DNA from 3 places in the Streptomyces sp. NPDC050528 genome. Region 2 is predicted to be linked to each of the others. Evidence: predicted binding sites of a transcription regulator. Region 2 holds the regulator's gene; each other region holds the start of a gene.
What was found. Region 2 encodes HrcA, which represses chaperone genes, less so after heat shock. Its sites were predicted from a motif close to TTNGCACTCNGNNNNNCNGAGTGCNAA; they were not measured.
Positions count from the first base shown of each region.

Region 1 (3,354 bases), on a different contig from region 2:
CGCGCAGGCGGAAGGGTGTTCGCCGGTTTCCGTCGCCTACAAGGCGGGGCATGACGTCGTACGGCCGCAGAAGCCGAACACGATCGCGAAGTCGCTGGCGATCGGGAACCCGGCGGACGGGCCGTATGTCCTGGACATTGCCCGGCGTACGGGTGGGGCGGTCGAGGACGTCAACGACGAGCAGGTTGTTGACGCGATCAAGTTGCTGGCTCGGACCGAGGGGATCTTTGCGGAGACCGCGGGTGGGGTGACCGTTGGTGTGGCGAAGAAGCTGATCGAGAACGGGCTGCTGGATCCGACGCTGGTCACTGTCGTGCTGAACACCGGGGACGGTCTGAAGACGTTGGATGCGGTGGCCGGTACCGGGCTCACCGCGACGATCCGGCCGAGTCTTGAGTCGTTCAGGGAAGCCGGGCTTGCGTCGTAGCGTCGTTTTTTGGCTGCGGGCCCGTGGGGGCTGGTCGCGCAGTTCCCCGCGCCCCTAGGGCAATCATCTGACCGGAGGTTTCATCGTGAGCGTTAGTGTCCGCATCCCTACCATTCTCCGCACCTACACCGGCGGGCAGGCTGAAGTTACCGCCGAAGGTGCCACCCTCGCCGAGGTCATCACCGACCTTGAGAAGAACCACGCCGGGATCTCCGCCCGCGTCCTGGACGATCAGGGCAAGCTGCGGCGGTTCGTCAACGTGTACGTGAACGATGACGACGTGCGGTTCGAGCAGGGGCTGGAGACGGCCACTCCGGACGGGGCCGGGGTGTCGATCATTCCGGCCGTCGCCGGCGGCTGATAATTACCCTCGGTAACGCCGATTACCAAGAGTTCATCGAATTGCCCCCTCCGTGAGAGAAGCGGAGGGGGCAATTCTGCATGGTTGAGCGGGGTACAGTTGGGGAACGCGCTCCACTCCGCATGCCGGACGCATATGAGTACCGGCTCCGCGTGCGATGAGAAGCAGCCAAAGTGTGCATTCCTTTTGCGCGTTATGTTCCCTTTATGGGGCCCGACTTGCCCTGAAGTCGGACGAATTCTCCGTATATTCCCGACCGGTCCTGCCCGGAATTCTCGTCGGATTGACCTGTTGCAGACGGCAGTTGGACGGATACATTCGGCCGCGGTCGACGCGTTCCGGCGCACGCCCCCAATCCTGTGGGGGGTGAGGTCTGACCCGGATCCGCGAAGTGCGGGTCCGTGCAAGGGCCAGTAATAGGGGAGTTAGGCATGGCTCAGGGCACCGTCAAATGGTTCAACGCGGAGAAGGGGTACGGCTTCATCGCGGTCGACGGTGGTGCGGATGTTTTCGTCCACTACAGCGCGATTCAGATGGACGGCTACCGCACCCTGGAAGAGGGTCAGCGGGTCGATTTCGAGATCTCGCAGGGTCAGAAGGGGCCGCAGGCGGACATGGTCCGGCTCGCGACCGGCTGAAGCACGCGCCGACGAACAGCAGCGACGTTCTTCGTTCCTCACCGAAGGGCTCGTACTCCTGGGGGGTCACCTCCTGGGGTACGGGCCCTTCGGCATGCCCGGAGCGGCGGCCGGGGTGGGGGCCGTCAAGAGGGCCGGGGTGGGTGCCAGAACCTGGGAGCCGCTTGCACTCGACCATGCCGAGTGCTAATCATTGGCGTTAGCACTCTGAAGGTGAGAGTGATAACGAAGGATCGGGTCGGTGAGGCCCGCAGGCCAGGTGGCGCAAGGAGCCACGGGGCAGGCGAGCCGTCCGTCGCGGGCGCCAGCGCGGTCCGGAGCAATCCACCCCAGTCCGGGAGGACCACTTCACATGGCCAAGATCATCGCGTTCGACGAGGAGGCGCGGCGAGGCCTTGAGCGCGGCATGAACCAGCTCGCCGACGCCGTCAAGGTCACCCTCGGCCCCAAGGGCCGCAACGTCGTCCTTGAGAAGAAGTGGGGCGCCCCCACGATCACCAACGATGGTGTCTCCATCGCCAAGGAGATCGAGCTGGAGGACCCGTACGAGAAGATCGGCGCCGAGCTGGTCAAGGAAGTCGCCAAGAAGACGGACGACGTCGCCGGCGACGGTACGACCACCGCGACCGTGCTCGCCCAGGCCCTTGTCAAGGAAGGCCTGCGCAACGTAGCCGCGGGCGCCAACCCGATGGCCCTCAAGCGCGGTATCGAGAAGGCCGTCGAGGCCGTCTCCGGTGCCCTCCTTGAGCAGGCCAAGGACGTGGAGACCAAGGAGCAGATCGCTTCTACGGCCTCCATCTCCGCCGCCGACACCCAGATCGGCGAGCTCATCGCCGAGGCGATGGACAAGGTCGGCAAGGAAGGCGTCATCACCGTCGAGGAGTCCCAGACCTTCGGTCTGGAGCTGGAGCTCACCGAGGGTATGCGCTTCGACAAGGGCTACATCTCGGCGTACTTCGCCACCGACATGGAGCGTATGGAGGCCGTCCTCGACGACCCGTACATCCTGATCGCCAACTCGAAGATCGCCAACGTCAAGGACCTGCTCCCGCTCCTGGAGAAGGTCATGCAGTCGGGCAAGCCGCTGCTGATCATCGCCGAGGACGTCGAGGGCGAGGCCCTGTCCACGCTGGTCGTCAACAAGATCCGCGGCACCTTCAAGTCCGTCGCCGTCAAGGCTCCGGGCTTCGGTGACCGTCGCAAGGCCATGCTCGGCGACATCGCCATCCTCACGGGCGGCGAGGTCATCTCCGAGGAGGTCGGCCTCAAGCTGGAGAACGCGACCGTGGATCTCCTCGGCCGCGCCCGCAAGGTCGTCATCACCAAGGACGAGACGACGATCGTCGACGGCTCGGGCTCGGCGGACCAGGTTGCCGGTCGCGTCAACCAGATCCGCGCCGAGATCGAGAACAGCGACTCGGACTACGACCGCGAGAAGCTCCAGGAGCGCCTCGCCAAGCTCGCCGGCGGCGTCGCCGTCATCAAGGCGGGCGCGGCCACCGAGGTCGAGCTCAAGGAGCGCAAGCACCGCATCGAGGACGCCGTTCGCAACGCGAAGGCGGCCGTCGAGGAGGGCATCGTCGCCGGTGGCGGCGTCGCGCTCATCCAGGCGGGCCACGTCTTCGAGAAGCTCGAGCTCGAAGGTGACGAGGCCACGGGTGCCGCGATCGTGAAGCTGGCCCTGGAGGCCCCGCTGAAGCAGATCGCCGTCAACGGTGGTCTCGAAGGCGGAGTCGTCGTCGAGAAGGTCCGCAACCTGCCCATCGGTCACGGCCTCAACGCCGCGTCCGGTGAGTACGTGGACATGATCGCCGAGGGCATCATCGACCCGGCGAAGGTCACGCGCTCTGCCCTGCAGAACGCCGCGTCCATCGCCGCGCTCTTCCTCACCACCGAGGCCGTCATCGCCGACAAGCCCGAGAAGGCCG
Region 1 covers NZ_JBITHH010000005.1:503,397-506,750, reverse strand. Annotated here, with positions in the region: gene thrC (threonine synthase) at 1-427, shown strand, start outside; gene ACIBK4_RS20550 (MoaD/ThiS family protein) at 513-788, shown strand; gene ACIBK4_RS20545 (cold-shock protein) at 1,220-1,426, shown strand; gene groL (chaperonin GroEL) at 1,779-3,354, shown strand, end outside.
Region 1: groL (chaperonin GroEL) is a predicted target of HrcA. The motif match lies at 1,590-1,616, and genes of this name have one in related genera.

Region 2 (3,354 bases):
ACCTCGACGTGCACGATGAGGTCGCCCCGGCCGCCGCCGCGCAGGTGCGTGATGCCCCGGGTGTGCAGCGGGATCGACTGGCCGGACTGGGTGCCCGGGCGGATGTCGACCTCCTCCATGCCGTCGAGCGTCTCCAGCGGCACCTTCGTGCCGAGGGCCGCCGCCGTCATCGGGAGGGTGACCGTGCAGTGCAGGTCGTCGCCGCGGCGCTGGAACATCGCGTGCGGCAGCTCGTGGATCTCGACGTACAGGTCGCCGGCGGGGCCGCCGCCGGGGCCGACCTCGCCCTCGCCCGCGAGCTGGATCCGCGTGCCGTTGTCCACACCGGCCGGGATCTTGACCGTGAGCGTGCGCCGCGAGCGGACGCGGCCGTCACCGGCGCACTCCGGGCACGGCGTCGGCACGACCGTGCCGAAGCCCTGGCACTGGGGGCACGGGCGGGACGTCATGACCTGGCCCAGGAAGGACCGGGTCACCTGCGAGACCTCACCGCGACCGCGACACATGTCACAGGTCTGCGCGGAGGTGCCGGGGGCCGCGCCCTCGCCGTTGCAGGTGTTGCAGACGACGGCCGTGTCGACCTGGATGTCCTTCGTCGTACCGAAGGCCGCCTCGTCGAGCTCGATCTCCAGCCGGATCATCGCGTCCTGGCCGCGGCGGGTGCGCGAGCGCGGTCCGCGCTGCGACGCCGTGCCGAAGAACGCGTCCATGATGTCCGAGAAGTTCCCGAAGCCGCCCTGGCCGAAGCCGCCCGCGGCGCCGCCCGCCTGCGAGAGGGGGTCGCCGCCGAGGTCGTAGACCTGCTTCTTCTGCGGGTCCGAGAGCACCTCGTAAGCGGCGTTGATCTCCTTGAACCGCTCCTGGGTCTTCGGATCCGGATTCACGTCCGGGTGCAGCTCGCGCGCGAGCCTACGGAAGGCCTTCTTGATCTCATCCTGCGACGCGTCGCGACGCACGCCGAGAACGGCGTAGTAGTCCGTGGCCACTTAGGACTCCGCCAGGATCTGTCCGACGTACCGTGCCACTGCGCGTACCGCTCCCATCGTTCCCGGGTAATCCATGCGGGTCGGTCCGACCACGCCTAGCTTGGCGACTGCCTCGCCGCCCGAACCGTAGCCGACCGACACCACCGACGTGGAGTTGAGTCCCTCGTAGGCGTTCTCATGACCGATCCGTACGGTCATGCCCGAATCCCCCGCCTCACCAAGCAACTTGAGGAGGACGACCTGCTCCTCAAGGGCTTCCAGGATGGGGCGGATGGTGAGGGGAAAGTCATGTCCGAAGCGGGTGAGATTGGCGGTGCCGCCGATCATCAGTCGCTCCTCGGTCTCCTCGACGAGGGTCTCCAGGAGGGTGGAGAGCACCGTCGCGACCGTGCCGCGGTCCTCGGCCTCGAAGGCCTCCGGCAGGTCCTGCACGAGCAGCGGTACGTCCGCGAAGCGGCGGGCCGCGATCCGGCTGTTGAGCCGCGCGCGCAGATCCGCGAGCGAGCTCTCCCCGAAGGGTGCCGGGCAGTCGACCATGCGCTGCTCGACCCGCCCGGTGTCGGTGATCAGCACGAGCATCACGCGCGCGGGGGCCAGCGACAGCAGCTCCACGTGCCGGACGGTCGAGCGGGTCAGGGACGGATACTGCACGACGGCGACCTGCCGGGTGAGCTGCGCGAGCAGCCGTACCGTACGGCCCACGACGTCGTCGAGGTCCACGGCACCGTCGAGGAAGTTCTGGATCGCCTTGCGCTCGGGGCCGGTCATCGGCTTGACGCCGGCGAGCTTGTCGACGAAGAGCCGGTAGCCCTTGTCGGTCGGGATGCGCCCGGCACTCGTGTGCGGCTGGGCGATGTAGCCCTCGTCCTCCAGGGCCGCCATGTCGTTGCGCACGGTCGCCGGGGAGACGCCGAGGCTGTGCCGCTCGGTGAGCGCCTTGGACCCCACCGGCTCCTCGGTGCCGACATAGTCCTGGACGATGGCGCGCAGCACCTGAAGCCTGCGTTCGCTGAGCATCGCGCACACCTCCAGTTCTGGTCGCCTTTGTCGCCGCTTGTCGCGAGCCCGCCCTTTCCTGGCACTCTGTGCGCGTGAGTGCCAGCCTTCCCCGGCCAGTGTACGGCCGTGAGGCACACCTCGGGCAAGGCCGGTCCTGCGATGTCACGCCGTAGGTGCCGTCACCGTTAGCGTCGCCGTGTGACGGTGACTTGGGAAGGGCTCGGGTGGGAACGGCTGACGGACGGCGTGGGCCGCTGCCGGCTGCCTGGCTGGGACTGCACGGTCGGGCTGGTGATCGGCGGGGACGCGGCGCTGATGATCGACGCGGGGTCGAGCCTGGCGGAGGGCGCGCGGTTGCGTACGGAGGCGCGGGCGCTCGCCGGTCACGCTGTGACCCATCTCGCGCTCACCCACGCCCATTTCGACCACGTCTTCGGGGCGGCGGAGTTCGCGGACGCGGAGGTGTTCGGTGCGGTGGGCGTGGAGCGGGTGTTGACGGAGGAGCGGGCGGACCTGCGTGCGGACGCGATCAAAAACGGCCTCCACGCACGCGTGGCCGACGAGGCCGTAGCCGCCCTGACGTACCCGCGTCACCTGGTGCCGGACGAGTTGACGCTCCCCCTGGGCGACGACCGACAGATCACGCTCGCGAACGTCGGCCCCGGACACACGGCCCACGACCTGGCTGTCCTGGTCCCCGGCTCCCGCCCGATCGTCTTCTGCGGCGATCTGGTCGAGGAGTCAGGCGAACCGCAGGCGGGCCCGGACGCGGTTCCGGCGCTCTGGCCTGCGGCGCTCGACCGGCTCCTCTCCCTGGGCGGGGAGGACGCGCTGTACGTGCCCGGTCACGGAGCGGTGGTGGACGCGGGGTTCGTGCGGGCCCAACGGGACGCGTTGGCAACGCGTTTCGGCGTGTCGTGACGGCGGTCGCCCCGGTTCTCCTATCGTCATCCGAATGCGCCAGTACTCCGCCGACCTGACCCCACCGTGGAAGAAGCCCAAGCCGGCCCCCGAGGTCCCCGCGGATCCGGGCCTGGTGGTCGAGGAGCCGGGCACCGGTTTCTGCGGCGCGGTGATCCGCTGCGAGGCCGGCACGGTCACCCTGGAGGACCGCTTCGGCAAACACCGGGTGTTCCCGCTGGAACCGAGGGGCTTCCTGCTGGAGGGCAGGGTGGTGACCCTGGTGAAGCCCGTGTCGAGTCCGCTACGGCCCACTCGTACGGCGTCCGGTTCGGTGGCCGTCCCCGGTGCACGCGCGCGTGTGGCTCGCGCCGGGCGGATCTACGTCGAGGGGCGGCACGACGCCGAACTCGTCGAGCGGGTGTGGGGCGACGACCTGCGTATCGAGGGCGTGGTGGTCGAGTACCTG
Region 2 covers NZ_JBITHH010000010.1:445,636-448,989, reverse strand. Annotated here, with positions in the region: gene dnaJ (molecular chaperone DnaJ) at 1-986, opposite strand, end outside; gene hrcA (heat-inducible transcriptional repressor HrcA) at 987-2,003, opposite strand; gene ACIBK4_RS33400 (MBL fold metallo-hydrolase) at 2,184-2,906, shown strand; gene ACIBK4_RS33395 (DUF3097 domain-containing protein) at 2,941-3,354, shown strand, end outside.

Region 3 (3,354 bases), on a different contig from region 2:
TCGTCCTGACGCACTTCCGGGGTCGTGAGGACTGGAAGGGCACGATGGTTGACGACATGCGCCGCTTCCTGGGCAAGGTCACGGCGGAGGGCTACGCGGTGGCCCGCCTGGAGGACTACCTGTGAGGTTCGCGACCCTGCGGACGCCGGTGGCCGTCGCGTTGGCGGCCACCCTCCTCACCGGTTGCGCGCAGTCCGTCGACCCCATCGAACGGCTCGGCAAGAAGGCCGCCCAACGCGTCCACCCCCACGGCCCGACCCGCGAACAGCCGTACCGCCACTGGGGTTTGACGGCCCCACTGGCCCCCGCCCCGAAACCGTCCCCGCACCCCGCCGCCCGCTCGGCGGGCCCGGGCCTTCCGCCCGTCGTGGACCATGTCCGCACCCGGGACAAGGTCGTGTTCCTGACCTACGACCACGACGCGGGCGCGCGGCCGGCCCCGGGCTTCGCCGACATGGTCCGCGAACTGCGCCTGCCCGTCACCGAGTTCGGCACCACCCAGGACCGCCGCCCCGTCACGGGCCTGCCCTACGACGCCCAGCGCACCGAGATCTGCGGCCGCCGGACCCGGCTGCTGCGGCCCCCCTACGGCACGTACGACACGACGACCCGCCGTGCCGCGGCCGACTGCGGCATCTCCGCACTGGTTCTGTGGCGGGCCGCCACGACCACCGGAACGCTCACCTACACGCGCGGCGACCATCACCTGGCCCCGGGCGACATCGTCCGCATCGCCCCGACCGACACGACGGCCAGACTGTTGCGCGGCATCCAGGAGCAGGGCCTGACGGTGGGCCGCCTGGAGGACTACCTGTAGCGCGCGCCGGGAGTGTCGGAGGCCCCGGATAACCTGCCGCGCACGGCGAACAGCGGTGAGCGGAAAGGGCCTTGCGGTGGGTGGCAGCCAGTGGACCTCGACGGGGTCGTACCAGAAGGATCTCGAGTCGGCGTTCCGGCAGGCGCAGGAACAGGAACTGGCCATGGACGACCACGGGTTCCCGGGTCGGGACATCGTCGATCTGTGGGAGGACGACGGCTGGCGGGAGTACATCCTGACGGGCGGCACGTCCTCCGTGCTCGACTTCTACGACCTCGTCGACGCCGGGTCCGGGGACGACTTCGCCATGATGCGGCCACTGACCGAGGACGAGGTGCGCGACTGGGCGCCGGACGGCAGACCCACCCGCGAGCAATGGGTCGCGGCCCTGCGCACCTGGGTTCTGTCCTTCCCGGGCCGTGGGAGCGGTCGCTGCACGATCCTCTATCGCGAGGGCGAGCCGGCCGAGATCGGCTACTGGGGATGCACGGCGGACTAGCGCGGGAAGAGTTCGGTGCCGGTCGGCACACTTCAGCCCGTCCGGCGTTTGAGGACGAGGCCGTCCAGGCCGATAGCGGGGGTCTCGGGGCGCAGCCCCCAGGGGCGGCGGCAACCAAGCACAGGCCCGCCGGACAGCTCAGGGCGACGGGGAAATTCCGCTCAAGCGCCGCGGGCATTGGCACTCCGCTTGACCGAGTGCTAATCGCAGTCATAGTCTCAGACCTGGCACTCCCCCCTGGAGAGTGCCAATAGCGACGGGCAGGTCCGGCACCCGCGACGACGGATCCACCTGGTCGCCACCTCAGACAGTTAACCCCGTGAGATCTCCGAAGGGGGAGGTCGGATCGTGACGACCGCCAGCTCCAAGGTTGCCATCAAGCCGCTCGAGGACCGCATTGTGGTCCAGCCGCTCGACGCCGAGCAGACCACGGCCTCTGGCCTGGTCATCCCGGACACCGCGAAGGAGAAGCCCCAGGAGGGCGTCGTCCTCGCGGTGGGCCCGGGTCGCTTCGAGAACGGCGAGCGCCTGCCGCTCGACGTCAAGACCGGCGACATCGTGCTGTACAGCAAGTACGGCGGCACCGAAGTGAAGTACAGCGGCGAGGAATACCTCGTCCTCTCGGCTCGCGACGTGCTCGCGATCATCGAGAAGTAGTTCACCTCGCTTCAAGCACCATCTGAAGCACATTCTGTTTTGAGCTGCGCCCCTGGCCCCCGCGACCTTATGAAGCCGGGCGTCGGGGGCGTAGTTCGTTTCACCCACGTTTTCCGAGAGGGCTGAACCGCTCCCATGGCGAAGATCCTGAAGTTCGACGAGGACGCCCGTCGCGCCCTCGAGCGCGGCGTCAACAAGCTTGCCGACACGGTCAAGGTGACGATCGGCCCCAAGGGCCGCAACGTCGTCATCGACAAGAAGTTCGGCGCCCCCACCATCACCAACGACGGTGTCACCATCGCCCGCGAGGTCGAGCTGGAGGACCCGTACGAGAACCTCGGTGCCCAGCTGGTGAAGGAGGTGGCGACCAAGACCAACGACATCGCGGGTGACGGCACCACCACCGCCACCGTGCTCGCCCAGGCGCTCGTACGCGAGGGCCTGCGCAACGTCGCCGCGGGTGCTTCCCCGGCCGCCCTGAAGAAGGGCATCGACGCCGCCGTCAAGGCCATCTCCGACGAGCTGCTCGCCACCGCGCGGCCGATCGACGACAAGGCCGACATCGCCGCCGTCGCCGGTCTGTCCGCGCAGGACAGCCAGGTCGGCGAGCTCATCGCCGAGGCGATGGACAAGGTCGGCAAGGACGGTGTCATCACCGTCGAGGAGTCCAACACCTTCGGTCTGGAGCTGGACTTCACCGAGGGCATGGCCTTCGACAAGGGCTACCTGTCGCCGTACTTCGTGACGGACCAGGAGCGCATGGAAGCGGTCCTCGAAGACCCGTACATCCTGATCCACCAGGGCAAGATCAGCTCCATCCAGGACCTGCTGCCGCTGCTGGAGAAGGTCATCCAGGCCAACGCCTCCAAGCCGCTGCTGATCATCGCCGAGGACGTCGAGGGCGAGGCCCTGTCGACCCTGGTCGTGAACAAGATCCGCGGCACGTTCAACGCGGTCGCGGTCAAGGCCCCCGGCTTCGGCGACCGCCGCAAGGCGATGCTCGGCGACCTCGCCACCCTCACCGGCGGTCAGGTCATCGCCGAGGAGGTCGGCCTCAAGCTCGACCAGGTCGGCCTGGACGTGCTGGGCTCCGCCCGCCGCGTGACGGTCACCAAGGACGACACGACCGTCGTCGACGGTGCCGGCGACTCCTCCGAGGTCGCGGGCCGCGTCAACCAGATCAAGGCCGAGATCGAGAACACGGACTCCGACTGGGACCGCGAGAAGCTCCAGGAGCGCCTCGCGAAGCTGGCCGGCGGCGTGTGCGTGATCAAGGTGGGCGCCGCCACCGAGGTGGAGCTCAAGGAGAAGAAGCACCGTCTGGAGGACGCCATCTCCGCGACCCGCGCCGCGGTCGAGGAGGGCATCGTCTCCGGTGGTG
Region 3 covers NZ_JBITHH010000001.1:1,394,053-1,397,406, reverse strand. Annotated here, with positions in the region: gene ACIBK4_RS06440 (polysaccharide deacetylase family protein) at 1-125, shown strand, start outside; gene ACIBK4_RS06435 (polysaccharide deacetylase family protein) at 122-817, shown strand; gene ACIBK4_RS06430 (hypothetical protein) at 894-1,316, shown strand; gene groES (co-chaperone GroES) at 1,665-1,973, shown strand; gene groL (chaperonin GroEL) at 2,109-3,354, shown strand, end outside.
Region 3: groES (co-chaperone GroES) is a predicted target of HrcA. The motif match lies at 1,494-1,520, and genes of this name have one in related genera.